One region of the Pseudomonas sp. MF08831 genome, then DNA from elsewhere that is predicted to be linked to it. Evidence: riboswitches for the same ligand, from Rfam matches in the RefSeq annotation. Region 1 holds a riboswitch; the other holds the start of a gene.
The links. Region 1 has a riboswitch for manganese ahead of AC19YS_RS12995 (TMEM165/GDT1 family protein). Riboswitches for the same ligand answer to the same signal wherever they lie in the genome.
Positions count from the first base shown of each region.

Region 1 (14,311 bases):
AAACAGCAAGCGCGCCAGCTTCACTCGATCTGTGTGGGCGGCTCTCTGTGGGCGATTCATGGGTTAATACCGAGGCATTAACGATGCTGCGAGGCCCGATCAGGAGACGTCCTTATAATCGGGGGGAGATTGTAGCGAAGAACGCCGGGGAAATGGGCGTGTTTTATGACTTTTATTCGTGTCTCGGTCAGGAGGCCAACGCATGCCGGGGTTGTGCGTGCATAACCTTCGGGCTGACCCGCGCGCTTGCCGGCAGCGGGCGGTGCATCCAGCCCAGATGAGTCTCCGAGACTTCCACCCAACCTTCGCCGACAGGCGGCAGGTTGCACTGCTTGAACGCCAGGCAATGGCCGTGCGCATCAAGCAGCGCATAGTGGCGATGACGGGTGTGTTGCATGAACAATGACTTGAGAAGGCGCATGGCTTTGTACCTGTTGCGTTACATGCTTGAAGGTTGCCAGTGTGGCATGACATTGGAATGACGGATTTATGCGAAATTGTAATTTGAGCATGCCTTCAGCTGCCGTTCAGGATGGCTGGTGAGTGGCGCGCATGCACCGTTATACTGGCGCCCTGTTTGCATCTAGTCCTGGAGAAATGAGTATGTTGCAACGCCTGTTGTTCGGTTTGATCACTGTGACCAGTTTGACCCTGGTTGGCTGCGCCAACAGCCCGCAACAACTCAGCCCGCAACCTAAAGTCACCGCGCAGCTGGCGCCTGTCGGTCACGGCCAGCCGGTATCGGTGCGTGTGGTGGACGGTCGTCCGTCGCCGACGCTGGGTTCGCGTGGTGGGCTGTACCCTGAGACCGCGCTTATTTCGGTCACCGGTCAAGACGTGCTGCCCAAGCTGCAGGCCCAGGCCGAAGCCGCCGTGCGCCTGTTGGGCTTCACACCGGCCAACTCGCCGGGCGCGCCTCAGCTGACCATCACCCTGGCCGAACTGAAATACCAGTCGCCCAAAGAAGGCTTGTACGTGACTGAAGCCTCCATTGGCGCGACGTTCAAGTCCGACGTCAGTGCCGGCACCCGTCGCTACAGCGGCCGCTACGGCGCATCGCTGAATCAGCGTTTCGGCATGTCGCCCAATCAAGAGACCAACACCAAGCTGGTCAGCGACGTCCTCAGTGACGCCCTGACTCGCCTGTTCAAAGACCCAAGCATCGGCCAACTGCTCAGCGCGCAGTAACCCTGCATAAAAAAACCGGGCTCAGCGATGAGCCCGGTTTTTTTACGCCTGTCGCTTCATGCCGCGGTTTCGACATAAAAGTCCAGCACACTCACACCGGTGAGCAGGTCCAGCTCCGGCAGGTCGGCGTGCTGGTGCCCGCCCAGCGCGCAATACACCAGCCAGTGGCGATCCTGGACGTTGAAGGCGAGTGCGCCAACCAGCGCCTCTTGCTCATCGTTTGGGGCGATCAAATACAGCCGATCCTGGTTTTGCGCATGCAGCATGACAAGCTCCCGGGTGTTCGAAGGGCAACAGCGTGGCTTGTTAAGGTGACGTTCAGGTGACGCTGTAAATTAATGGATACATTGATCGTACTTGGGGGACGGAACGTTTCAGCGGCAGGAGGCCAATATCACTCAGGTTTGTATCTGAATTGATACCAGCACACTGTACGACTGAGGTTTGCGATGGCGCTGCCTGCACTGCTGATCAATGTTGTGGCTCTACTGGTGGCCTGCCCAGGCGCAGCGCTGCTGTTCATCACCCGTTTGCGCGAGCAGCGCGCACTGGCCGATCTGACCGCGCAAAGCGAAGATCGCGCGATTGACCAGCCGATGTTGTTTCTGGATGTGCGCACCGAACGGGCGCATCGTCTGGCTTATCGCTTAGGGTTTGCCTGCCTCGGGCTGGCGCTGGCCACGTCCTGGCTCAGTACTCACCTCTAAAAAACACCACAAAACAAATGTGGGAGCGGGCTTGCCCGCGAAGGCAGGGGCTCAGTCGATACATCCTTGACTGAACCCGCGCTTTCGCGTGCAAGCCCGCTCCCACATTTTGCTTCGGTGTTTACAGTGCAATCCCGGCTTTAACCCGATATTGATTCCTCACCGGCGTCGCGTACTGCACCACCAGATACGGCCGGTGCTCGGCCGGGCACTCACTCAAGCGCCGTTCCCACTCCGCTTGCGCCTTGGCCAACTCGTCGGCCGGGAACACCTCGGCCGCCGTCGGCACCTGCAATTGCGGGTCGGCGTCGCTCCACTGCGCGTACGCCAGGTAATGCACCGGGAACAGGCGATAGCCGCCGAGAATCTGCCGGTCCATTTCCACCGCCAGCAACTTGGTGTCCTCGAAACGTTCGGTGATCGGCGGCGCAAAGTTCACATGCACACGGCCCTTGTAGCCGGTGATGCCCAGGGCGATGCTCACATCATCCTCGCCCGGCGCCTTGCTGTAGGTGCCGGTGGTGGCGCGGATATACAGTTCGCGGGCCTTGGCCGTGTCGCAGGGGTCGTATTCGTAGCTGATCGACACCGGCGTCAGGTTCAGCGACTGGATCACCTCGGCAAACGGCTCATCCTTGCGGCTGACGTGAAACATCTTGAGGATCGCCGACTCGGTGCGATCGTCGCCATCCTTGGCCCGGCCTTCGGCCTGGGCGATCCAGATCGACTGACAGTCGTTGCGGATCGAATGGTTGATGTAGGCCGACAGCAGGTTATACGCCGCCATCTTTTCCTTTCGCCCGGTGATCGAGCGGTGCACGATGAAGCTCTTGTTCAGGCGCATCAGGTCGCTGACAAACGGCTTTTGCAGCAGGTTGTCGCCAATGGCAATGCGCGGCGTCGGCAGGCCGGCGTGGTACACGGCGTAGTTGACGAAGGCGGGGTCCATCACGATGTCGCGATGGTTGGCCAGAAACAGGTAGGCGGTGCCCGACTTCAGCTGTTCGACGCCGGTGTACGTCACCCCGTCGGTTGCGCGGTCAATGGTGTGGTCGACGTAATATTCGACTTTGTCCTGCAGCGTGGCCACGGTGGTGACACCGGCGAACTCGCGGCGCAGCTTGCGGGCGATCATCGGCTTGAGCAGCCAGCCCAGGGCGCCGGCAAAGCGCGGGAAGCGGAAGTGGGTCAGGATGTCCAGAAAGGCCTTGTCACTGAACAGACGCGCCAGCACTGCCGGGACTTCGCTGTCGTTGTAAGGTCGGATGGTATCGAATTCGCCCATCATGCTCTCTTGTTAGAAACGGCTAGTGTAAGTAAAGGAAATATCAGGGTGCGGCCGCAATATTGGCTCTGCCGTGAATAGCCCTGTAAATAGACCGGCGATTATACGCACAAGTCACCTGGGAGACCGCGATGCTGGAAACCGAGTCGTACGATTGTCCTTATTGTGGTGAGCCGGCTGAGGCCGTGCTGGACCTTTCCGGCGGCGATCAGTCATACATTGAAGACTGCCCGGTGTGTTGCCGGCCAATAATTTTTGATCTGCAGGTACACGATGACGAATGGATGCTCACGGTCCGTAGCGAAAACGAGTAACAGGTACGCCCATGCAGCGAATCTATGAACCGGAAAACCTGATGGAAGGCGAGTTGCTGCAACAAATGCTCGCCAGCGAGGGCATCGAGGCGCACCTGGTGGGGCGCCATTTGCTCGGCGGTACCGGCGAATTGCCGATTTTCGGCCTGCTGGGCCTGGAGGTGGACAACGACCAGGCCGTTTACGCCCGTGAGCTGATTACGGCCTACATCGGTGCGCAACCATTGCCCGGCGATGAACCCGACAGCTTTCCCGACGTATTGGTCTGTTAGGCTGTCGGTCGGTTTACCCAAGAGTCGTGTTACCCCATGTGTGGACGTTATGCCCTGTTTCGCTGGAACCCTACGTTTGCTGCCTTGCCGGGCTTCCCGGCCGACCAGCAGGCCCAGTGGAACATCTCCCCGAATGATTCGGTGCTGATTCAGCGCTTGAGCGAAGGCCAGCGCACCCTGGCGCGCGCGCGCTGGGGCCTGACGCCGCCCTGGCTGACTGACCTTTCCCGCACCCCGGCCCATGCCCGCGCCGAAACCCTGGCCGAGCAACCGATGTTCCGCGAAGCCTTCCGCCAGCGCCGCTGCCTGCTGCCCGCCAACGGGTTTTACGAATGGCGCGGCACCCAGCGCAAGCGCCCGTACTGGCTGACGCCGGGCGAGGGCTCGACGCTGTTTTTTGCGGCGATCTGGGAAGCGTATCCGGTGCAGGAACAGGTGTGGCTGAGCACCGCGGTGGTGACCCAGGCGGCGCAGAGTCAGCGGCGGCCGTTGATCCTGGATGCGGCGGGGCAGGAGGCGTGGCTGAATCCGCAGACGCCGTTGCCGGTGTTGCAGGGTTTGCTGGCCAGTGAGCCGGCTGCGTTGCGCGAGCGGGTGTTGGCCAATATGGTCAATGATCCGAAACTGAATGGGCCGGAGTGCCTGACCCCAGGCTGAAGTCGGGCTCACTCCATGCCAGCTCCTCCATTTGAAGGTGTTCACACATCAAAATGTGGGAGCTGGCTTGCCTGCGATAGCGGCCTGAAGACCACCGCCAATTCCTAAACCTTAAACTGATTGATCAAGCGCCGCTGCTGCTCCGCCAGCTTGGTCAACTCCGCACTGGCTGCGCTCGATTCATCCGCGCCGCCCGCCACTTCATTGGCCACCTGGCCGATATTGATCACATTGCGATTGATGTCCTCGGCCACCGCGCTCTGCTCCTCGGCGGCGCTGGCGATCTGGGTATTCATGTCGTTGATCACCGATACCGCCTGAGTGATCGTCTCCAGCGCCTCGGCCGCCTTCGCCGCATGCTGCACGCTTTCATCGGTGCGGTTCTGGCTGTCTTCCATCACCTTAACCACATCGCGCGTGCCTTGTTGCAACTGCTGGATCATGGTCTGGATTTCTTCGGTGGCCTTCTGCGTCTTCTGCGCCAGGTTGCGCACTTCATCTGCCACCACCGCAAAACCACGGCCTTGCTCGCCGGCCCGCGCGGCCTCGATGGCGGCGTTAAGCGCCAGCAGGTTGGTCTGCTCGGCGATCCCGCGAATCGCTGTGAGGATCGCGTTGATGTTCTCGCTGTCCTTGGCCAGGGTTTGCACCACGCCCACCGCTTTACCGATTTCCTGCGCCAATGCGCCGATAGACGTCGAGGTATCACGCACGATGCGCATGCCCTGGCTTGCGGCCTGGTCAGCGTGGCTGGCGGCTTGCGCGGCCTGGGTGGCGTTGCGCGCCACGTCCTGGGCGGTGGCCGTCATCTCATGCACGGCGGTGGCTACTTGGTCGATCTCGACCATCTGTTTGTGCACGCCCTGGTTGGTGCGAATCGCGATGTCGGCGGTGTGCTCCGACGAATCGCTGACCTTCTGCACCGAGCTCACCACCTGGGTGATCATGCCCTGCAGCTTGATCAGGAAAGTATTGAAGCCGGTGGCAATCGCGCCCAGTTCATCGGCCCGGTCACTGGTCAGGCGGCGCGTCAGGTCGCCTTCGCCCTGAGCGATGTCATTGAGCATGGCCACCATTTGCTTGAGGGGGCGGGCGATGCCGTGGCCCACCAGCCAGATCACCAGCAAGCCGAGGCCGGCGATCAACAGGCCCACCATGGCCATGCCGAAAGTGTCGGTCTTGCGCTGGGCTTGCAGGTCGCTTTGCAGTTTTTGCGAATCGGCCATCACCGCGTTCAGCGGCAGTTGCAGCATCAAGGTCCACCGCGCTTCGGCCTGGCCGATGCTGAAGGGCAGGAACAGCTCGATGTGCCCGTGTTCCTTATCGATGTCGTAGCGCACTTCGCCGACTTTCAACTGGCCGAGATTGGCCAGCGCGTTGCTGTCGAGCAAGTCAGCGGCTTTTTCGCCCAGCTTGCTCGCGTCCTTGGTGTAGGCCACCAGGCGACCGTTACTGGAAATCAGCGCCAGTTCGCCGGCGCCGTTGTAGAGGTTCTGGTCGGCGCGGGTGAGCATGTCCTGAATGAAGTTCACCGACAGGTCGGCGCCGACGATGCCCTGGAAAGTGCCGTCGATCATGATCGGTTCGATAAACGAGGCCAGCATCACCATCGCATCGCCGACCTTGTAAGGCGCAGGGTCGATGGCGCAGGGCTTCTTGCTTTCTTTGGAGCACAAGTAGTACTCACTGGCCCGCACGCCGGTGGCGAGGATGTTCTGGTCGTTGACGTCGGCGAGTTTGTCCAGGCCCAGGCTGCCATCGGCGTTGCGGTACCACCACGGCAGGAAGCGCCCGTCGGCGGCCATGCCGACGATCGGCGTGTTCACGTAGGCGGCGTCGTTATGGTCGATCGCATTGGGTTCCCAGCCGATATAGGCGCCGAGGATTTTCGGGTTGCGCACCACGGTTTCGTGCAACAGGTTGATCAGTTGTTCGCGGCCCACTTGCAAGGCCGGTTCGCCCTTGGCGTCTTTCATGCCGAGCAGGGCGTTGGCCGTGGCCAGGCCTTTGGCGGTCACCAAGGGTGCTTCCAATTCACGCTGGATCAACGTGGCCTGGGTGTGCGCCAGGGCGGTGAGCCGTTGCTCGATGATCTGCTCGAACTGCGCCTGGGTGCGTTCCTGCACCAGTTCCTGGGTGCGCGCGCCGGCGAACACCGCGTAGAGCACCAAAACGGCGACCACACTCAGCACGATGGCCCCGGTCAGTGCTGCGACAGAAAACTGAATCGACTTGAATTTCATGAAAGCTCCGGGCGCAGGGGCAGGTGGGCTGCCTTTGTGTATCGGCCACGGGCTCGGGAGGCTTAAGGCTCGGCGGGTGAAATAGTGCCGGATGTCGCAAATGGACTGTTGGCCGCCGCTGTGGGCAGGTGGGATGTATCTGAAAGTTAGCGGTTACACGTCTGTTGTATCTGGCGCCGATACACATGAGCGCCTAGGATACGCGCCATGTTTTCAGGGAGCGTGTTCATGAAGAAGTCATTGGCGGTAAGTGGGTTGGTTGCGGCGATGCTGCTGGCGGGTTGCCAGTCGGTTAACACCACCAGCGGCGGCGCCGTCGGGGTAGAGCGCAAGCAGTACATGTTCAGCATGTTGTCGAGCCAGGAAGTCGACCAGATGTATGCCCAGTCCTACCAGCAGACGCTGGGTGAGGCGAGCGGCAAAGGCATGCTCGATAAAACCAGTGCCAACGCCAAGCGCGTGCAGGCCATCGCCAATCGACTGATCGCCCAGGCGCCGACCTTTCGCCCGGATGCGGCGCAGTGGAAGTGGGAGGTGAACCTGATCAAAAGTGATGAGATGAACGCCAACTGCGGGCCTGGCGGCAAGATCTTCGTGTACAGCGCGTTGATCGACAACCTCAAGCTCACCGATGACGAACTGGCCGCGGTGATGGGCCATGAAATCGCTCACGCCTTGCGCGAACACGGCCGTGAAGCCATGTCCAAGGCCTACGGCATCGAGATGGCCAAGCAGGGCGCCGGTGCCTTGTTCGGTCTGGGCCAGGACAGCCTGGCGCTGGCCGATACGGTGGCCAACTACGGCATGACGCTGCCCAACAGCCGCGCCAATGAAAACGAAGCCGACCTGATCGGCCTGGAGCTCTCGGCTCGTGCCGGCTACAACCCGAACGCGGCCATCACGTTGTGGAACAAGATGGCCAAGGCATCGGAAGGTGCGCCGCCTGAGTTCATGAGCACGCACCCGGCCTCCGACAGCCGAATCGCCTCGTTGCAGGCGGCGATTCCGAAAGTAATGCCGCTTTACCAGCAGGCCAAAAAATCCTGAGTTAACGCGGACCCATGTGGGAGCTGGCTTGCCTGCGATGCAGGCGGGTCGGTCCTTCAGAAATACCGAGTTGATGCCATCGCAGGCACGCCAGCTCCCACATTGGATGGGGTTTACAGGTCTAGATCCAGCCGCTGCTTTGCATGGCCTTGTACACCGCCACCACTGCCAGAACGAAAAACGCCGTAGCCGCCAGTCGACGAATCAGGGTCAGCGGCAGTTTCTCCGCGGCGAAATTCCCCGCCAGAACCACCGGCACGTTGGCAATCAGCATGCCCAGGGTGGTGCCGATAATCACCAGCCACAGCTCAGGGTATTGCGCCGCCAGCATCACCGTGGCGATCTGCGTCTTGTCACCGATTTCGGCGAGGAAGAACGCAATCAGCGTGGTCAGAAACGGGCCGAACTTGCGCGTGGTACTGGCTTCGTCATCGTCGAGTTTGTCCGGCACCAGGGTCCACAGCGCCGTAGCGCAGAAGCTCGCCGCGAGGATCCAGTGCAACACCGCATCCGAGAAGAAACTGCCGAACCAGGCGCCCACGGCACCGGCAGCCGCATGGTTGGCCAGGGTCGCGGCGACGATGCCGGCGATGATGGGCCAGGGTTTGCGAAAGCGTGCAGCAAGGATGAGCGCGAGCAGTTGCGTCTTGTCGCCGATTTCGGCCAAGGCAACGATTGCGGTAGGAACGAGTAATGAATCCAGCATCAGGTAAGTTTCCAGGGGCGGGTCGACACGGCTATGACACGTACAGCCTTCCCGCCCCGGGTAAGGTGTGCGTGTCATAGGTCTTGTCAAACCCCGGTCCGTCTGTGCGGACTCCTGGGTCGCATACGCCATGGTCTGCTGACCAAGTATGTTGACGTATGCCGGACGAGCGTGGCGCTCGTGGGAGACTACTCCCCTAGGACGGAGCGGATTCTGCCTAGGCAAAATCCATTCGGCAAGCCTTCTTTTTCAAAAAGCCATCAGCCGCGTTTGGCACGATAAATGCGAAAACCGTTGCCTTCGGCCTTGATTGCACACACGCCCAAGTGCTCTTCGATCAGCGGTTGGTACTTGAGGAAGCTGTTGGCCACCAAGCGCAGTTCGCCGCCTTTTGCCAGGTGTTTCGCCGCTTTTCGCAGCAAGTTTTCCGTGGCGAAATAATCGGTGTGCACGCCGACATGGAACGGCGGGTTGCTCAAAATCGCGTTCAAACCCATCGGCGCAGCGTCGATGCCGTCCCCGGTCAACACCTCGGCTTCCAGGCCATTGGCCGCCAACGTCAGGCGGCTGCTGGCGGCGGCGAACGCATCCACGTCAAGCATCGTCACCGTGTTGTGCGGGTAGCGACGCTTGACCGCAGCGCCCAGCACGCCGGCGCCGCAGCCAAAGTCGAGCAAGTGCCCGCTGGGCAACTTGTCCAGGTGTGCAAGCAACAGCTCGGTGCCGCGATCCAGGCGACCGTGGCTGAACACGCCCGGCAGGCTCACCACCTTGAGCGGCCCTTCGGCCAGCGGCACTTCAAACACATGCGCCAGGCTTTCCAGTTCGACCGCTTGCGGGGCATTGGCCACGGTGACCTGCCACAGCTGGCAGTGCCGCGCGTTGTCGAGCTTGCGGGGCTTGCCGAACGGAATCATCTGCTTGGCGGCGCTTTCGATACCGCCTTTTTTCTCGCCGACCAGAAACAGCTCGGCGCCGGGCAGGCGTGCGGCCACGGCGTTGAGCAGGTAATCGGTGAGGTCCTTGGATTTGGGCAGGAAAATCACCGCCGCATCAAACCCGCGTTCGGGCACGTTCACGCCGAAATGGCTGCGTTCGGGGAAGCGTGCGTCGAGCGCCGCCTGGTCGCCGGCATGCCAGCTCCAGCCGTAGGCATTGGGCAGGCGGCCGAGCAAATCGTCGGCGGGCAAACCTACCAGCAGCAGGTTGCCTTGAAAAAGTTCGGCCTGACGAAGCAGTACTTCACTGCGCGGATCCATGGTCTGCTCCTTGAAAAGGGGCGCAGTTTATCAACTGACGACGCGCAGCGGGGTGCCGTTGAAAAAGCCACGGGCGTTTTCCGCCAGTTGGCCAACGATGCGCTGCCGCGCTTCGCGACTGCCCCAGGCGTTGTGGGGCGTCACGATCAGGCGAGGAATGTCGCCGGCCAGCAGCGGGTTGCCGTTTACCGGTGGCTCCACGCTCAGCACATCGGTGGCCGCACCGCCCAGATGGCCGCTGCGCAACGCGTCCGCCAGGGCTTGTTCGTTGATCAAGCCACCGCGCGCGGTGTTGACGATAAACGCGCCGGGCTTGAGCAGCGCCAATTCGCGAGCGCCGATAAAGTCGCGGGTGTGTTCATTGAGCGGGCAGTGCAGGGTCAGCGCGTCGACTTGCGCGAGCAGTTCATCCAGTGGCACGCGGTCAGCGCGGGCAGGGCGGCCCGGAATCGCGCCGAGCACCACGCGCATGCCGAAGGCTTCGGCCAGGCGCGCGACGGCGCTGCCCAGTTCGCCGTGGCCGAGCAGGCCGAGGGTTTTGCCCTCCAGCTCGACAATCGGGTAATCCAGCAGGCAGAACTGTTTGGCTTGTTGCCATTTGCCCGCGCTGACGTCGCGTTGGTAGTCGTTCAGGCGCGTCGCCAGATTCAGCAACAGCATGATCGTGTGCTGCGCCACCGACGGCGTGCCGTAGCCCTGGCAGTTGCTCACCGTAATGCCATGGGCGCGGGCCGCGGCGAGGTCGACGTTGTTGGTGCCGGTGGCCGATACCAGGATTAGCTTGAGTTCGGGGCAGGCTTGCAGCGTTTCGGTATTCAGCGCGATCTTGTTGCTGATGACCACTTGAGCGCCTTGCAGGCGTTCGACCACATTCTGCGGCGTGGTGTGCGCGTAAAGCTGCAGGTCGCTGAAGCTGTTGCGCAATTCGCTGAGGTCCAGGTCCCCCAGGTCCAGGGACGGGTGATCAAGGAAGACGGCGCGGCGATTGTTCGTCATCAACTGTACCTTTTGCGACAGGGTTCGAAGGCGTAATCTGCCGAGCCTATCAGATGAAATAATCAGTTACTTAATGGAGTGAGCATGTACGCCGCCGAGTTTTTGACCGTAGCCTTGATTCACTTGTTGGCGGTGGCCAGCCCCGGCCCGGATTTCGCCGTGGTGGTGCGCGAGAGTGTGACCCATGGCCGTCGCGCCGGCACCTGGACCGCTTTGGGTGTGGGCTCGGCGATTTTCCTGCACGTGGGCTATTCGCTGCTGGGGATTGGTTTGATCGTGTCGCAGTCCATCGTGCTGTTCAACGCACTGAAGTGGGCGGCGGCGGCGTACTTGTTGTACATCGGTTTCAAAGCTTTGCGTGCGCAGCCGGCCAAGCCGGTTGCCGAGGGCGAGTTGCGGCCTGAAGTGGGTGAGCGCACTCCGCGTGCGGCGTTTACTGCGGGGTTTGTGACCAATGGTTTGAACCCCAAGGCCACGCTGTTTTTCCTGTCGCTGTTTACTGTAGTGATCAACCCGCACACGCCGCTGGCGATCCAGGCTGGGTACGGTGTGTACCTGGCGGTGGCGACGGCGTTGTGGTTTTGCCTGGTGGCTATGTTGTTCAGTCAGCAGCGGGTACGCGCGGGATTTGCGCGGATGGGGCATTGGTTTGATCGGACCATGGGGGCGGTTTTGATTGCGATTGGTGTGAAGCTTGCGTTTACGAGTATGAAGTGAGGGGTGGGCTTTGGTTTGTGCTGTGGGAGTGAGTGCATATCCGTTGCTGCGGTAACGGCCACTTAGGGTTCCGCTCTTACAGCGGGTCACTTTTGGCAAACGCCCCAAAAGTAACCAAAAGGTCTTTGCCCCACCACTCGGCACCTCGCTTAGGCTCGGTGTGCCCTCACTCCGGCTTGAATCCGTGGGCCGCCGCGACGGGCCATCCATGGCCCAACGCGGCTAACCCGGCGTCCTGCCGGGTTACCCACGGATTCAAGCCTGCGTTCGGCCAGCGTGGTTGACGGGGCCTGTCAGATCAAGAGCAAGATCAAAAGCAGAGCACGGCGGCCTAGTAGCCGACCTGAGTGGTTGAAGCAAAAGCAGGGCAGAAGCACAGCAACACACTTCTATCTGATGCACAGAGTTCTAAATGTGGGAGCGGGCTTGCTCGCGAAGGCGGTGGGTCAGTTAGCTCATGTGTAACTGACCCAACGCCTTCGCGAGCAAGCCCGCTCCCACAAGTTGACCGAGTGCAGCTACCAGCACTGCACCACTCTGCTTTTGCTTTTCTGTGGGAGCTGGCTTGCCTGCGATGCAGGCACCTCGGTGCGTCAGGCATAACCAGTAGATACCACCGCAGGCAAGCCCGCTCCCACAATTTGACCGAGTCCCGCCTCCAGCACCGCACTGCTTTGTTTTTCTGTGGGAGCTGGCTTGCCTGCGATGCAGACACCTCGGTGTATCAGGCATAACCAGTAGATGCCATCGCAGGCAAGCCAGCTCCCACATTGAATTGGGTTCAGCCTTCAAGATCAGGCCGGCTGTCAGGCCGCCTCGGCTTTGCTTTTGCTTCTACCACTCAGGTCGGCTACTAGGCCGCCGTGCTCTGCTTTTGATCTTGATCTGCCTTTGACTTTGATCTTAGGCGCCCCGTTAAACCACGCTGGCCGAACGCAGGCTTGAATCCGTGGGTAACCCGGCAGGACGCCGGGTTAGCCGTGTTGGGCCATGGATGGCCCGTCACGGCGGCCCACGGATTCAAGCCGGAGTGAGGGCACACCGAGCCCAAGCGAGGTGCCGAGTGGTGGGGCAAGAGCCCTTTGGTTACTTTGGGGCTTTTCCAAAGTGACCCGCTGTAAGAGCGGAACCAAAAGCCGCCATCACCCAAATAACGGATATGCCCCCAATCACGCCAGCTCAGCCAACTCATAAACTCACTGACCCACCACTAGGCGCAACAAGCCCGACACCACTGCCCCCCCGAGCCGCGTCAATCTTGCGTAACAGTGGCACCACCTGCGCCCCCACATGAATCGCCTCTTCCAAATGAGGAAAACCAGACAAGATAAAACTGTCCACCCCCAGTTGGTGATACTCCTCGATCCGCTCCGCCACCCGCGCATAACTCCCCACCAACGCCGTGCCCGCACCCCCGCGTACCAAACCCACGCCCGCCCACAGGTTGGCCGACACCTCCAGCTCCCGCGCACCGCGGCCACGGCCTTGCATCAACTGCGTCTGGCGGCTCTGGCCGACAGACTCATAGGCGGCCATCTGCCGTTGCGCCTGGTCGATCGCGTCCTTGGGGATCTCCTCCAGCAACCGCTCAACATGCGCCCACGCCTGCTCATCGGTGGGCGCGGCGAACACATGCAGGCGCAGCCCGAAGCGCAGCGTGCGGCCCTGAGCGGCGGCCAGATCACGCATGCGCTGGATGCGCTCGGCGATCATCACCGGCGGTTCGCACCACATCAAATAGGTTTGCCCATGGGCCGCGCCGACGCGTTCGGCGGCTTCGGAGGCACCGCCGAAATAGATGGGCGGCACCACAGCGCCGGGCGCGATCGGCGTGTGGGTGCCGCTGCGGTAATAACGTCCGGGATGCGCCGAAGGCTGGCCGGCCCAGACAGCCTGGAATTGCTGCAGGAATTCAGCGGTGCGCGCATAGCGTTCGTCGTGTTCGAGAAAGTCGCCCAGCGAGCGCTGCTCGAAACGGCTGGAGCCGGTCACCACATGCAAGGCCAGGCGATTCTCGCTGAGCAATTGCAAAGTGGCGGCGCGGTGGGCGGTGTAGGCCGGCAATTCGGTGCCGGGCCGCAAGGTGAGCAGGAAGTTCAGGCGGCGCACTTCCTGGGCCAGCACGGCGGTGATCAGCCACGGGTCTTCGAAACCGCTGGCGGTGGGCACCATGATGCCGTCAAAACCGGCCTGTTCGGTGGCGCGTACGATCTGGCGCAGGTAGTCCAGCGTCGGTGCGCGTTCGCCTTCCTGGAACAACCCGACCTTGGGCAGGCCGCTGCTGGTGAGGTGGCGGCCGTCGCCGTTGGTGGGCAGGAACCAGTCCAGCTGGATCGGTGGGCGTACATCATTGCTCATCGTGCAAGCGCTCCTTGCGCAAAAGGGGGACCACCTGTTCGCCAAAACGCAGTACTTCGCTGACCGCCGGGCCGCCTTCCAGGATCAGGTGGCTCAGGCCCAGCCCGTGCAGTTCCTGCAGGCGCGTGGCGACCTGTTGCGGGGTGCCGACCAGGATCAGCGGTTGCCCGGGCTGCAGTTGCAGCAAATTCGGGTGCACTTCCCATTGGCGCAAAGGGTGGCGGGCGCGGGGCAGGGTGGCCAGCGGTTCATCCGGCAGGTCCGGCACGGGCAGCAAGGTGGCAGCGGTTTCCCAGGCCAGGTCTTCGCTGTCGCCGAGAATCAGGCCGAAGGTGCAGGCAAACTCAAGGTCCGGTTGGCTCTGCCGCCAACCCTGTATTTGCTGGGCCAGCCAATGCGGATGCCCAGGCGCCAGCAGGCAGGTCTGGGCATGCGCGGCCACCAGCGTATGGCTCTGGCTGTCGTCCAGCACCAGCGCAGGCGCGGGCAACTCGCGGCGGGCGACGCCGGCGTTTTCCAGCTGGAAATACCGGCCTTGATAGTCCAGACCGCCGTTATTGGC
Region 1 is NZ_JCBCUX010000005.1:245,239-259,549, forward strand. It holds gene AC19YS_RS12940 (hypothetical protein) at 188-421, opposite strand; gene AC19YS_RS12945 (YajG family lipoprotein) at 604-1,188, shown strand; gene AC19YS_RS12950 (hypothetical protein) at 1,245-1,454, opposite strand; gene AC19YS_RS12955 (hypothetical protein) at 1,638-1,895, shown strand; gene AC19YS_RS12960 (1-acyl-sn-glycerol-3-phosphate acyltransferase) at 2,017-3,180, opposite strand; gene AC19YS_RS12965 (CPXCG motif-containing cysteine-rich protein) at 3,312-3,494, shown strand; gene AC19YS_RS12970 (putative signal transducing protein) at 3,506-3,766, shown strand; gene AC19YS_RS12975 (SOS response-associated peptidase) at 3,803-4,423, shown strand; gene AC19YS_RS12980 (methyl-accepting chemotaxis protein) at 4,528-5,370, opposite strand; partial or broken gene AC19YS_RS12985 (methyl-accepting chemotaxis protein) at 5,386-6,666, opposite strand; gene AC19YS_RS12990 (M48 family metallopeptidase) at 6,895-7,713, shown strand; gene AC19YS_RS12995 (TMEM165/GDT1 family protein) at 7,835-8,419, opposite strand; yybP-ykoY riboswitch at 8,508-8,629, opposite strand; gene AC19YS_RS13000 (methyltransferase) at 8,680-9,678, opposite strand; gene AC19YS_RS13005 (2-hydroxyacid dehydrogenase) at 9,709-10,674, opposite strand; gene AC19YS_RS13010 (LysE family translocator) at 10,759-11,391, shown strand; gene AC19YS_RS13015 (LLM class flavin-dependent oxidoreductase) at 12,580-13,749, opposite strand; gene AC19YS_RS13020 (LLM class flavin-dependent oxidoreductase) at 13,739-14,311, opposite strand, start outside.

Region 2 (14,311 bases), on a different contig from region 1:
CAAGCGTCTGGAAGAACGCCTCGGTTACCGCCTGTTGCTACGCACGCCTCGCCATGTGCAACTGTCCCCCCAGGGCGAGCAGTTCATCGTGGCCGCGCGTGCCCTGCTCAATGCCCATGAGCGGGCACTGGCGGACCTGGGCACCCACGCGCCACGGCGTTTGGTGATCGGCATCAGCGACCACGTGGCCGGGCCGGACTTGCCCACCTGGCTCAGCCGCCTCGCGGCCTACGACCCGCTGGTGATTCTCGAGGTGCGCATCGCCTCGTCCCGCGACCTGGTGGCTGCGTTTGATCGCAATGAACTGGACGCGGTGATCGTGCGCAACGAAGGCGATCGCCAGGACGGCGAAGTGCTGGCGGTCGAACGCTTTGGCTGGTTCGCCGCGCCCCACTGGCAACACAGCCCCGGCACACCGCTGCGCATGGCGACCATGGCCGCGCCCTGTGGCGTTCGGCACTTGGCGGTCAGAGCATTGGATGCAGCGCGTATCGACTGGACCGAAGTGTTTGTCGGCGGTGGTGTGATGGCGGTAGGCGCGGCCGTGAGCGCCGGATTGGGGGTCGCCGCCCTCGCCCCCCGCGTGGCCCCGGCCGGGGCGGTGGACGTGAGCGAGCAATACGGCCTGCCCGCATTACCCGTCAGTGAAGTGCTGCTGTACAGCCGGATCAGTGATGCACGCTCGCGCGAAACGTTGCGCGCGTTGAGCGCAACGTTTCGCGGTGTGCTGCAGCGCTGAGTGTCAGACGACGGGCGCTTCTTCGCTGGCCACAGCGGTGGCGGCCTGGGCCTGCAACTGAGCCGCCTGCTGGCTGTAGTCACGCAGGTAGACGATGAATTCCTGCAGCAGGCGATCCCACAGTTCCAGCTGGCTGCGCAGGTGCGTGGTGCCAACACCGGCCACCACCACATCCATTTCCATCAGCAGGAACTCACCCTGCACCGACAACCGCGCAAAACGGCGCGATGCGTTCCATACCTGGGCCAGGCCTTCGGGCAATTCGCCTTGCACGCGCAGGGCGCAGCTGTAGGTGAAGTCGACGTAACTGCCCTGCTCCGCCGCCGGGTTGCCGAAGCGCACGGCAAAGCCGATACCCTGGCTCGCGCTGAGCAATTGCACGATGCCGTTCTGTTCGGTCTGGTTGACGCGATAGCCGGCTTCCTGCAGCAATTCAGTCAGGCTTTTCGGGGTAACGCTGTTGATCAGTTCACTCATGGTCAGGTCTTCCTTGAAGATCAATGATAGGCGCCTGAAACAGCGTAGCCGGGTTTTCGAAAACCGCAGTCGATCAGGCGGCGGTGGCCAGCACGGCCCCCGCCGGCGCCACCAACGGGCTGCCACTGGCGACGAAATCTTCCTTGCGCAGCACCACCAGAGCGATCAACGACACCACACCGGTTGCCACGTAGAAATACCAGGGTGAGGTGATGTCGCCCGTCACCTTGATCAGCCAGGTGGAGATCAGCGGCGCGCTGCCGCCAAACACCGCGACCGGCACGTTGTACGCCACGGCAATCCCGGTGGAGCGGATGCGCGTGGGCAGCAGCTCGCTCATCAGCGCATAGGTCGAGGAGGCATACAGCCCGAACAGGATCGCCACTGCCATCAATGGCGCGAAGAACGATGCAGCAGTGGCGGTCGGCGCCGACTTGAACAGCCAGAACATCGCCAGCGTGGCCAGGGTGCCGATCACCATCAGAAACGGCTTACGTCCGTATTTATCAGTGAACGCACCGCCAAACGGCATCACGAACGCGGCCGAGAAACTCGCGACGAACACATAGAGCAGCGTGGTGCCGCTGTCGAACTTGAGGATCTTGGCCATGTAGGTCGAGGCGAAGGTCAGCACCAGGTAAAAGATCGAGCTGTGCAAGGTGATGATGAAGAACACCAGGGCAATCGCGCGCTTCCACTGCCAGACTTCGCGCAACGGTGCACGGGAAGTCTGCCCGGCGCGCTGCAAGGCGAGAAACTCCGGGCTGTCTTCCAGCTTGAGGCGGATGTACATGGAGATAAAACCCAACGGTGCGGCGATCAGGAACGGCACACGCCAGGCCCATTCCTGCATCACCTCGGCGCCCAGGATCCAGGTCATGCCATTGGCCACGGCGCCGCCCAGCAACAGGCCGAGCACGGCGGTGACCATCAGCCAGCACGTGGCAAAGCCGCGTCGGCCGGGGCCGGCGTATTCGGAGATAAAGCTCGTCACTGTGCCGATCTCGCCGCCCGCCGAAAAACCCTGCACGCAGCGCACCAGAATCAGCAGCACCGGCGCAGCAATGCCCAGCGTGGCGTACGTGGGCAACAGGCCGAGCATGACGGTGGAACCGGTCATCATCACCAGCGCCATGATCAGGGTTTTGCGGCGCCCGATCTTGTCCGCCAGCGGACCGAAGAACAGCCCGCCCAGTGGCCGGATGAAAAAGCTCAGGGCAAACGCTGCGAAGCTGGCCAGCAAGCTGGTGGTCGGGTCATCGGAGACGAAAAATGCCTGGCCGATGTACACGGCGAGAAAGCCGTAGACGCCGTAGTCGTACCACTCGATCAAGTGACCGGAAGTGGCACCGAGAAACGCACGGCGCCGCTTGCGGACCGTGTCTTGCGCTTGATTGCCCATCGAAGGGACTCCTTGTCTGATGTTCTGTCCATGAAAAACGGGTCTAGGGAAGCGCGGCGATACTCGCTGCTTTCAGCCACTGCCGCAAGTCAGTCTTGAGGATTTTGCCGTAACTGTTCTTTGGCAATTCGCCGGGAAACAGGTACTTCCTGGGTTTCTTGAACGAGGCCATGCGCTGTAAAAACCATGCCGTCAGCTCGGCTTCATCGAGGGGCTGGCCGCTGCGCGTCACCACAAACGCCACCACCGATTCGCCCCATTGCGCATCCGGCTCCCCCACGACGCACACCTCGAACACCTCAGGATGTTGCGCCAACACTTCCTCGACTTCACGCGGGTACACGTTACTGCCACCGCTGATGATCACGTCCTTGGAACGGTCCGTGAGGGTGAGATAACCCGCCGCGTCGAGAAAGCCGACGTCACCGGTCATCAGCCAGCCCTCGACCAGGGTTTGGCGCGATGCCTCGGGGTTGCGCCAGTAGCCTTGCATCACCGTGGCACCGCGCACAGCGATTTCGCCGCGCTCGCCCGTCGGCACCGGCTGGTGCTGTGCATCGAGAATGCGGATTTCAACGCACGATTGCGCGTGGCCGACGGAGGCAGCCAACGTGGCCCAGTCTGCGCGTTGGCGGTCGGCGATCAGCGCGCGAGGCAGCACGCTGATGGTCATCGGGCTCTCGCCCTGGCCGTAGATCTGCACCAGCCGCGGGCCAAAGGTGTCGACGGCCTCACACAGATCGGCCACGTACATCGGGCCGCCACCGTAAACGATGGTTTTGATGCCTTCGCCGCGATAGCCCTGGCGCCGCGCCTGTTCGACCATGCGCTTGACCATGGTCGGCGCCGCAAAAAGGGAGACGTTGCCCAGCTCGGCCGCCAGGCCAAACAGCTCGGCGGCGTCGAAACCGTGGGAGGCCGGCACCACATGCCGCGCGCCGCAGCGCACATGAATGAAGTTGTAGAGCCCGGCGCCGTGGGACATTGGCGCGGCATACAGCACCGCGTCATCGGCGCTGACCGGATCCACGTCAGTGGGGTAACACAACGACATCGCCATGAGGTTGCCATGGGACAGCATCACGCCCTTGGAGCGCCCGGTGGTGCCGGAGGTGTAAAACAGCCATGCGAGGTCCTGGTCCTGGCGTGGCTCGGGCTGCGCCAGGGTTGGCCAGCCACGTGTCGGCGGCAGTGTGTGGCCGTCCAGTTCCTTACAGGGCGGGGGCAAGTCCCGCGACGCCGAAAATACTCGGCCGCCGTCGGTAAAGATCAGGCGCGCCTGGGCGTTATCGGCGATCCAGGCCGCCTCAGCCGGGTGCAATTTGGCGTTGATCGGCACAACCACCGCGCCCAGCCACCAGATGGCGTAGAGCACTTCGAGGTAATCGCAGCTGTTCTTCATCAGCACGGCGACCGCATCACCGGCCGCCACGCCGTGCTGGTCTACCAAGTGCGCGGCGCGCTGGCGAACATGCGCAGCAAAGGTAGCGTAGTCGGCCACTAGCCGCGTGCCTTCGAACAATGCCGGTCGCTGCGGGTCGCGGCGCTGGGTGTCGTGCAACCAGTTGGCAATGTTCATGGGTCAGTACCGGCGCGCGTGCAGGACCGAGGCGTAGTTGGCCACTGCCATGCCGCCCATGTTGAACACCAGGCCAAACTCCGGGTTGGGCACCGCCAGGCCAATCGGTTCGCCGGTCAATTGGCGGAACGCCAAGGCGTGCATCGATACGCCGGTGGCCCCCACCGGATGCCCCTTGGCCTTGAGCCCACCCGAAAGATTCACCGGCAGCCGCCCGCCGGCGCGCACCACGCCACTGTCGAGCACGCGATGGCCCTCGCCCTTGGGCGCCAGGCCCATGGCTTCGTAGATCAGCAGTTCGGCGATGGTGAAGCAGTCGTGTACCTCGGCGAAACTCAGGTCGGCCAGGGTGATATTCGCCCCGCGCAGCGCCGAGTGGATGGCCCGTTGCGGGCCTTCAAACGCCAGGATGTCGCGCTGGGCAATGGGCAAGCAGTCGTTGACCTGGGTCATCGCGCGAATCTGCACATCCCGACGAAACGCGCGCGCCCGCTTGGGTGAGGCCAAGATGATCGCGGCGGCGCCGTCGCTGATCAACGAGCAATCGGTCAGGCGCAGCGACTCGGCCACAAACGGGTTGCTCTTGGACACGTTGTTGCAGTGTTCGAAATCCATTACCCGGTGCATTTGCGCCAACGGGTTGGCCATGGCATTGGTGTGGTTCTTGGTGGCGATGGCGGCCATCGAGCCCAGCGGGCAGTGGTAGCGTTCGGTGTATTGGCGCGCCGCACGGCCGAACAACTGCGGGAAACTCAAGCCGGCTTCGGCCGGATCATTCTGATAACCGGCGCCGGCCAGGGCCTGGGTGACCTCGGCGGTGGACGTGTGGGTCATCTTTTCGGCACCGACCACCAGCACCAGGTCGGCGCTGCCGGAGAGGATCGCATTGACCCCGGCCTGGATCGCCGCCGAGCCGGAGGCGCAGGCGTTTTCACAGCGCGTGGCCGGTTTGAAGCGCAGGCCCGGGTCGGCCTGCAACAGCAAGGAGCTGGCAAACCCGTCAGGCACCAACCCCGAGTTGAAGTGCCCCAGGAACAACGCATCGATTTGTGACGCATCAATGGCCGCGTCGGCCAGGGCTTCGCGGGTAACCTGCACGATCAGGTCTTCAAGGGTGGTGCCTTCCAGGCGACCAAAACGCGAATGACCGGCGGCAACAATGGAGACGCAATCAGCTGGCATAATCAATTTTCTTCTATTTTTGATGCGGACATTTACCTACAATGACGCACCGCTGAGCGCTCGCCAATTCGTGTAACTACTTACATGGATAAGTAGGCCCGGTGAGAAAAGCAACGAGGCAGGATGCCCAATGAACGCGTTTACCCAGCAACTTCAAGATATCGAACGCCTGGCGTTCCAGCTCTCCCCGGCCCCGCAACTGGTCACGCGCAACCGCGTGATGGTCGATTGCAATGAGGCCTTCCTGCAGTTGTTCGGCTATTCGCGCGACGAATTGGTCAACCAACTGACCCTGCTGATCTACCCGTCCCAGGCCGATTATCACGCCATCGGCAAGCGTAGCCACGACTGGCTGCTGGAGAGCGAGAATGGCTTCTACTCCGATGAACGCTTCATGCAGCACAAAAGCGGCGAGGTGTTCTGGGCCAAGTCCCACGGCTACACCCTCACGCCCAGAGACCCGTTCAAGCTGATGATCTGGCACTTCGAGCGCCTGGACCGCACGCACCAAGGCACCGGCGACCTGACGCCACGTGAGCGGGAAATCGCCATGCACATCGTCAACGGCCTTAAATCCAAGGAAATCGCCCAGCGCCTGGCGATCTCTCACCGTACGGTGGAAGTGCACAGGGCACGGCTGATGAAGAAACTCGAGGTGAAAAACATCGTGGAGCTGGTGTCGAAAATGATTTTCGTCGGCGGGCGCGCCTGGTTATAGCCAACCATTACAAACCCCGGTCCCGCGCTAGCTACGCTGAGAATGCTCAAAAGGAGCTTTCCCACGCAGTTACGCTTAAAGGACTAATGATATGGCGCACTCCGACCGTTCTTCGCCCGCCACCCAACCTCGCAAGACTCCGCCACCCCTCGAGGGCAGCGGTTCAAACCTGCTCACCCTGGACAACGCCGGCCCCGTGCAAATGGGCTTCTGGGTGCCCAACCGCGTGTGGGCCACCGTCAACTTTCTGGTGCCACTGCGCGACTACATCGACGCCATGAAAAAGGCTAGCCCCCTCGCGCCGATGCAGCCGCAATTGGTGGAATTCAAACACTGGGTGACCACCCACAGCGTGTACCGCATGTGGGTCATGTCGCTGATCGAGCAGTCCAACGCGTTCGTGCTGACCCTGCCGCCGCACACTCGCGACCCGATCAAGACCCATCCAAGGGGCAGCGGCGGCCGGTTCGCAATCAGCCAGCCGCCGCCCAGCCTTGTTGCTGCTCAAACGCTTCGAACAATTCCAGAATCGTCTCTTTGACTTTCTGCACGGCATTGCTGTGCACCGCCGTATCCGGCCAGCACAACGACAGTTCGCGGCTGAACAAGCGGTGATCGATGCTCGCCAGCTTGAGCGACTGTTGCGCCAACTCCACGTGCGCCGCCGCCCACGGCAGGATGGTTACCCCAAGGCGCGCCCGTACCGCCGAGAACAATAGATCAGTGGAATTGGCTTCAAACTCCACGGCGAATGGCAGCCCCGCTTCCTGCATGGCGGACTCTACGCGGCTGCGAATGGTGTTGGGCACGCAAGGCAACACCAACGGCATCTGCGCCAGGCTCTGCAGGCTCACCGACGTCTGCGCCAATTCAAATTCCGGCCATGCCACCAGGTACAGGGTTTCACTGAATAACCGCTGGGACACCACGCCGCGTGTCGGCACGCCATCAACTTCGACCGCCAGCGCCACGCGCCCCACGGTGATCAGGCCTGCGAGGTCGGCGCTTGGCGCGTCGATCAGCTCCAGTTTGATCCCCGGATAACGGCTGCGAATCGTGCGTGCCAGCGGCATCGCGAGCATCCGCGCGGTGCTCGAGGGCATGCCCACCGAGACCTTGCCCTGCGGGTACTCGGCGTCCTGGCGCAACAGTTCATGGGTGGCATCGGCCTGGCGCAACAGGTCGACGGCGTGTCGGTACAAGGTCTGGCCGGCGGCGGTGGGCACCACGCCTTGGGCGCTGCGTTCCAGCAGTTGCATGCCCATGTCCTGCTCCAGGTTGCGCATCTGCTGGCTGATCGCCGGTTGAGCGATGTGCAACGCCTCGCTGGCGCGGGTGATGTTGGCGCACTCGACCACTTTGACGAAGTACCGCAACTGGCGCAGGTCCATGGGAGCCTCCCGGAAAGCCTCGACTCTATATAGAAATCCGATGCCACCAAAGGAATTTCATATTTGTTGCTTATGACCCTCAAGCCTAGATTGACCTCACAACAAAAAGGCCCGCTCAGGGCCATGGGAGGTCGTCATGTCCAAAACGTTAATCGCGTCGGCGATGCGGGTAAAACCCTACAAAACACCGTTGTCCCGCGAGCAGATCCGCGGCTTCTGGGCGGTGTACCTCGGCTGGGTCCTGGACGGCGTGGACTCCGTCATCTTCGCCCTGGTGCTGATCCCCGCCCTTACCGAACTGCTGCCGCGCTCGGGCCTGGCCCCCACCGCCGCGAATATCGCCATGTACGGCTCGATCATGTTCGGGCTGTTTCTGGTCGGCTGGGGCTTGTCGTTCATCTGGGGACCGCTGGCCGACCGCTTCGGCCGGGTCAAGGTGCTGGCGGCGAGCATTCTGGTGTATTCGCTGTTTACCGGCGCGGCGGCGTTTTCCGACAACCTCTGGCAACTGGCGATTTTCCGCTTGATCGCAGGGATCGGCGTCGGCGGTGAATGGGCGCTGGCAGGCACCTACGTGGCCGAGAGCTGGCCCGAGGACCGCCGCAAGATGGGCGCCGGTTACCTGCAAACCGGCTATTACCTGGGCTTCTTCATCGCCGCGTTGCTCAACTACACCGTCGGCGCCACCTATGGCTGGCGCGTGATGTTCCTGTGCGGGTTGTTCCCGGCGGTGGTCGCGATCTACACCGCCTTGAAGGTCAAGGAACCGCAGCGCCACATCGTCAAGGCCGCCCCGCGCACGCCCTGGTGGGAAATCTTTGCGCCCGCCTTTCGCCGCCGCACCTTGACCAGTTCAGCCTTGGTCGGCGTGGCGATTGTCGGCCTGTGGGCCGGTTCGGTGTACGAAGCCACCGCCGTGGTCACCCTGGCCACCCGCGCCGGTATCGATCACGTCGGCGCCGTGCACCTGGCGTCCATCGGCGCGGCGGTGTTGTCGCTGAGCACGATTGTGGGCTGCCTGGTGGCGCCATGGCTGGCGGAACGCGTGGGCCGACGCAACGCCTTGGGCTTGTACTTTATCGGCATGGCGGCGGCCATCGTGTTTGCGTTCGGCTGGGTGTTCTACCTCGACGACGGCTTGCATCTATTCATGATTTCGCTGGTGTTCCTCGGGTTCTTCGGCGGCAACTTCGCGATCTTTTCCCTGTGGTTGCCCGAGCAATACCCAACCCGCATCCGCGCCACAGCCTTTGCGTTCAATGCCTCGGTGGGGCGCTTTATCGGTGCCGGGGTCAACTTCCTGCTGGCCGCGGCCATCCATGCGTACGGCTCTATCGGCGTACCGATTGCCTGGACCGCCGCCGCCTTCGTGCTGGGCGTGCTGATCCTGCCGTTTGCGGTTGAAACCCGCCACCAGACCCTGCCGCAGTAACCCTATTTGGAGACGCCCATGCAAGCGTTACAAGGCATCAAGATCATTGACCTCAGCCGCGCGTTGTCCGGCCCGTTCTGCAGCATGGTGCTGGCCGACCTGGGCGCCGATGTGATCAAGGTCGAACCCGGCCCCGCCGGCGACATGAGCCGCACCTGGGGCCCGTTCGACCGTGGCGTGAGCACGTACTACCTGTCGTGCAACCGCAACAAACGCGGGCTGTGCGTGGACTTTCGCAACCCCCGCGGCCTGGACACCATCCAGCAATTGATCGACGGCGCCGACGTGGTGATCGAGAATTTCAAACCCGGCACCCTGCAGAGCATGGGCCTGGGTTTCGAGGTGCTCAGCGCCCGCAACCCACGGCTGATTCTGGGCAGCATCAACGCCTTTGGCAGTGACGGCCCGATGAGCACTTGGCCGGGCTTTGATCAGATCGCCCAAGGCTACTCCGGGCTGATGAGCCTCACCGGTTTCAGCGACGGCGACCCTACCCGTACCGGCACCGCCATCGGCGACCTGACGTCGGGCATGTGGCTGGTGACCGCCATCCTTGCTGCGCTGCTGGAGCGTGAACGCAGCGGTCGCGGCCAACACGTACACACCTCGTTGCTTGCCAGCCTGATGGGTTTGCTCAGCGTGCACGGCCAGCGCTACCTGAGCCTGGGCGATGTCCCACGGCGCACCGGCAATGCCCACGCGGTGATCGCGCCATACGGCGTGTTCCAGACCCTGGACGGCCCGTTGAACCTGGCGCCGATCACCTCGGCCATGTGGAGCAAGCTGTGTGTGCTGCTGGACCTGCCCGAGCTGCCGGACGACCCGCGCTTTGCCAGCAATGAAGCGCGCGTGGAGCACCGCGATGCGTTGAAAGCGCTGCTGGAGAGCCGCTTGAAAACCCGCGGCAAACGCGACTGGACCGAGCGTTTCACCGCCGCCGGCTTGCCCGCCGGCCCCATCAACACCCTTGACGAAGTGTTCGCCGACCCACAGGTGCTGCACAGCCGGTTGACCCAAACCCTGGACCATCCCACTCTGGGCGCATTACGCCAGGTGGTGACGCCGGTGTTCACCGAGGCCGCACAGGCCGGCGCGCAGCGGCCACCGCCGTTGTTAGGCGAACACAGCGTCGAGGTGTTGCTCGAAGCCGGCTTTGATCCGGCCTCGGTGCAAACCTTGCTGCAGGCCAACGTGCTGTTGCAGGCCACTCCACCCGACCGTTCAACAGGAACTGCACCATGACTGCCACTGTGTCACTCAAGCTCCTCGACACGCGCATTGCGCGCTTGACCTTCAGCAACCCCAGCCAGCGCAATGCCCTGAGCGCGCAGCTGCTCGACAGCCTGGACGAAAGCCTGGTCGCCCTCGCCGCCCAGCGCGTCGGCGTGGTGATCCTCGGCGCCGACGTCGGCCAAAGCGTATGGAGCGCCGGCCACGATATCGGCGAAGTGGCGCGTGACCGCGACCCCGTCGCCTACGGCAAACCGCTGGAGCAAGTACTGCGGCGTATCCGCGCCTACCCTGGCGTGGTCATCGCGCTGATCTCGGGCTCGGCCTGGGGCGGCGCCGTGGACCTGGCCATGAGCTGCGACCTGGTGGTGGCGGACCCCAGCGCCAGCTTCGCCATGACCCCGGCCAACATCGGCCTGCCCTACACCACCAGCGGCCTGTTGCGGTTCTTCAATAACCTGCCGATTCATGTGCTCAAGGAAATGTTCTTCTGCGCGCAAAAACTCGACGCCCAACGGGCCGAGCGCTTTGGCGTGATCAACCGGCTGGTGCCTACCGATGCCCTCGAGGCCACCGCCCTGGAATACGCCCAGGGCATTGCGGCCAAGGCGCCGCTGGCGATTCAGGCGGTCAAGGAACAACTGCGCATCCTCGAAGATCTGCAGCCGATGCCCGTGCAAGCCATGGAGCACATCGCCGAACTGCGCCGCCAGGCGTGCGCCAGTGCTGATTTCGGTGAAGGGCTGGCAGCGTTCGCCGAGCGCCGTCCACCGGTATTTGAAGGGCGTTGACGCAATTTTCATATTGGGCTGTCTATGATGCGCCCCTTCGTTGGGGAGTAACCGGCTTCTGACCCGCTCAGAAGCGTTCGTATCAACATATTCGGCAACCTGCCGTGGTACGAACACCGTTGAGGTTGGTGAGACCAGCGACACATCCATGCCTAAAGTCGGGCGTGTGGTTGTGTCGTTGACTCATACAGCCCGACTGGAAGCCTCACCGTGAACCCCATTTCTCTGATTTTTCTCGCCCTGGCCATGTCCACGGACGCCTTTGCGGCGGCCATCGGCAAAGGCTCCAGCCTGCACAAACCGCGTCTGGCCGAAGCACTGCGCGCCGGCCTGATCTTTGGTGTGATCGAAGCCATTACGCCGATGATCGGCTGGGCCATCGGCCATGCGGCCACGCGTTGGGTGCAGGACTGGGATCACTGGATCGCCTTTACCCTGCTGGTCGCGCTGGGCTTGCACATGATCTACAACGGGCTCAAGGCGGACGATGAGGAGGCGCAAAAGCCTACCCAGCATTCCTTCATGATCCTGGCCATCACCGCCTTTGCGACCAGCATTGATGCGATGGCCGTCGGTGTGGGCCTGGCCTTTATTGATGTGAATATTCTGGTGGCGTCGGCAGCCATCGGCCTGGCGACCATGACCATGGTAACCATCGGCATGATGCTCGGTCGGGTGCTGGGCACGGTGGTGGGCAAGCGCGCCGAAATGGTCGGCGGCGTGGTGTTGATGCTGGTGGGTGCGACGATTCTCTACGAGCATTTGTCGGCTTAACGGCTCGCACTGAACAAACGTGGGAGCGGGCTTGCCCGCGAAGGCGGCGAATCAGTCGATGCATTTTTTGACTGACCCCGCGCCTTCGCGAGCAAGCCCGCTCCCACAGCAGGTCTGCAGCGTTTTAAGCCGCGTGACTTTCCTTCTTCAAGCTCTCCATATCAATCACGAAGCGATACTTGACGTCACCCTTGAGCATCCGCTCGTACGCCTCGTTGATGCCCTGGATGTCGATCATCTCGATGTCCGAGACAATCTTGTGCTTGGCGCAGAAGTCCAGCATGTCCTGGGTTTCCTGGATACCGCCAATCAACGAACCGGCCAGGCTGCGGCGTTTGAAGATCAGGTTGAACACCGTCGGCGACGGATGCGGGCTGTCGGGTGCGCCGACCAGCGTCATGGTGCCATCGCGCTTGAGCAGGTTGAGGAACGCATCGAGGTCGTGCGGCGCGGCAACGGTGTTGAGGATAAAGTCCAGGCTGTTGACGACCTTGGCCATCTCGTCCGGGTCCTTCGACACCACCACTTGATCGGCACCCAGGCGCAGGCCGTCTTCGCGCTTGTTCGGCGAGGTGGTGAACAGCGTGACATGTGCGCCCATGGCATGCGCGATCTTCACCGCCATATGCCCTAGCCCGCCGAGGCCGACCACCCCGACTTTTTTGCCGGGCCCCACCTTCCAGTGGTGCAGCGGCGAGTAAGTGGTGATGCCGGCGCACAGCAGCGGCGCCACGGCCGCCAGGTTCGAATCATCGTGGGAGATGCGCAGCACGAACTTCTCCTTGACCACGATATTGTCCGAGTAGCCGCCAAAGGTATTTTCGCCGCCGTACACCGGGCCGTTGTAGGTGCCGGTAAACCCGTTCTCGCAGTATTGCTCCTCGCCCTCGGCGCAGGATGCGCAGTGCTGGCAGCTGTCGACCATACAACCGACACCGGCCAGGTCACCGACCTTGAATTTTTTCACGTTGGCACCGACTGCCGTGACGCGGCCGACGATTTCGTGGCCGGGCACCTACGGGTACAAGGTGTTGTGCCATTCGTTACGCACGGTGTGCAGGTCGGAGTGGCACACGCCGCAATAGAGAATATCGATCTGAACGTCGTCCGCCCCCGGCGCGCGGCGCTCGAAGGTAAAAGGCTTGAGTGCATCCTTGGAATCCCGAGCGGCGTAGCTGTAAGTCTTGGCCATTTGGTTCACCTGTTGAACTGACGGTAGAGGTCAGTGGACCAACGCAGACGCGCAAGCGTTCAACCGAGCACATCCGTACAAGCCCCTGGGCCGGTTTAACGCGATAGTGAGATTTAGCGTTTGCCCCCTGACCCTAAGGAGTTTTCCATGAGCACATTCGTTGCCAAAGACGGTACCCAGATCTATTTCAAGGACTGGGGCAGCGGTAAGCCCGTGCTGTTCAGCCACGGCTGGCCACTGGATGCCGACATGTGGGAATACCAGATGGAATACCTGAGCAGCCGTGGCTTTCGCACCATCGCCTTCGACCGCCGGGGTTTTGGCCGCTCGGACCAACCGTGGACCGGTAACGACTACGACACCTTCGCCGACGATATCGCCCAACTGATCGAACACCTGGACCTTAAAGACGTGACCCTGGTGGGCTTCTCGATGGGCGGCGGCGATGTGGCGCGCTACATCGCTCGCCACGGCAACTCGCGTTTGGCCGGCCTCGTGCTGCTGGGCGCCGTCACGCCGATCTTCGGCCAAAAACCGGATTACCCGCAGGGCGTGCCTACCGCAGTGTTCGATGGCATCAAGGCCGGGCTGCTGAAGGATCGCGCGCAATTTATCAGCGACTTCAATGTCTCGTTCTATGGCATCAACAAGGGCCAGCAAGTCTCCCAGGGCGTGCTGACGCAGACCTTGCAGGTCGCGCTGCTGGCGTCGCTTAAATCGACCGTGGATTGTGTCACCGTGTTCTCCGAGACCGACTTCCGCCCGGACATGGCCAAGATCGAGGTGCCAACCCTGGTGATCCACGGTGACGGCGACCAGATCGTGCCGTTCGAAACCACCGGCAAAGTCGCGGCCGAGATGATCAAGGGCGCGCAACTGAAGGTGTACAAGGATGCGCCGCACGGTTTTGCCGCCACCCACACCCAGCAGTTGAACGAAGACTTGTTGGCGTTCCTCAATCGCTGAAGCGAGTGAATCACCCTCTCCTTATTTTGCCGGGCTTGCCCGGTTTTTTTTTCGACCGGCGCTGACCCTCGGTATGATGCGGCTGAACCGGCGACTGCCCGACGCGGTCCCAACCCATACGCTCATCGCTGCAGGTAATCGCACATGTCACTGCCAAAAGAAATGACCCTGATCGAAATCACCGCCCCTGGCGGCCCCGAGGTCCTGCAACCACGCCGGGCCGATGTGCCGGTGGCAGGTCCCGGTGAAATCCTGATCCGCGTGCACGCGGCCGGCGTCAACCGCCCGGATGCGTTGCAACGCGCCGGCAAGTACCCGATGAAGCCCGGCATGAGCCCCATTCCAGGTTTGGAAGTGGCCGGCGAAGTGGTTGCATTGGGCGAAGGTGTCAGCGAGTACGCGCTGGGTGACAAGGTGTGTGCCCTGACCAACGGCGGT
Region 2 is NZ_JCBCUX010000011.1:214,984-229,294, forward strand. It holds gene AC19YS_RS22280 (LysR family transcriptional regulator) at 1-739, shown strand, start outside; gene AC19YS_RS22285 (YbjN domain-containing protein) at 743-1,216, opposite strand; gene AC19YS_RS22290 (MFS transporter) at 1,290-2,618, opposite strand; gene AC19YS_RS22295 (class I adenylate-forming enzyme family protein) at 2,662-4,197, opposite strand; gene AC19YS_RS22300 (acetyl-CoA acetyltransferase) at 4,201-5,379, opposite strand; gene AC19YS_RS22305 (LuxR C-terminal-related transcriptional regulator) at 5,510-6,097, shown strand; gene AC19YS_RS22310 (hypothetical protein) at 6,189-6,638, shown strand; gene AC19YS_RS22315 (LysR substrate-binding domain-containing protein) at 6,571-7,488, opposite strand; gene AC19YS_RS22320 (MFS transporter) at 7,625-8,920, shown strand; gene AC19YS_RS22325 (CaiB/BaiF CoA transferase family protein) at 8,939-10,162, shown strand; gene scpB (methylmalonyl-CoA decarboxylase) at 10,159-10,941, shown strand; yybP-ykoY riboswitch at 10,972-11,139, shown strand; gene mntP (manganese efflux pump MntP) at 11,152-11,715, shown strand; partial or broken gene AC19YS_RS22340 (NAD(P)-dependent alcohol dehydrogenase) at 11,840-12,907, opposite strand; gene AC19YS_RS22345 (alpha/beta fold hydrolase) at 13,055-13,873, shown strand; gene AC19YS_RS22350 (NAD(P)H-quinone oxidoreductase) at 14,018-14,311, shown strand, end outside.
Region 2: linked by a shared signal. The riboswitch ahead of mntP (manganese efflux pump MntP) and the one ahead of AC19YS_RS12995 (TMEM165/GDT1 family protein) in region 1 are both predicted to bind manganese.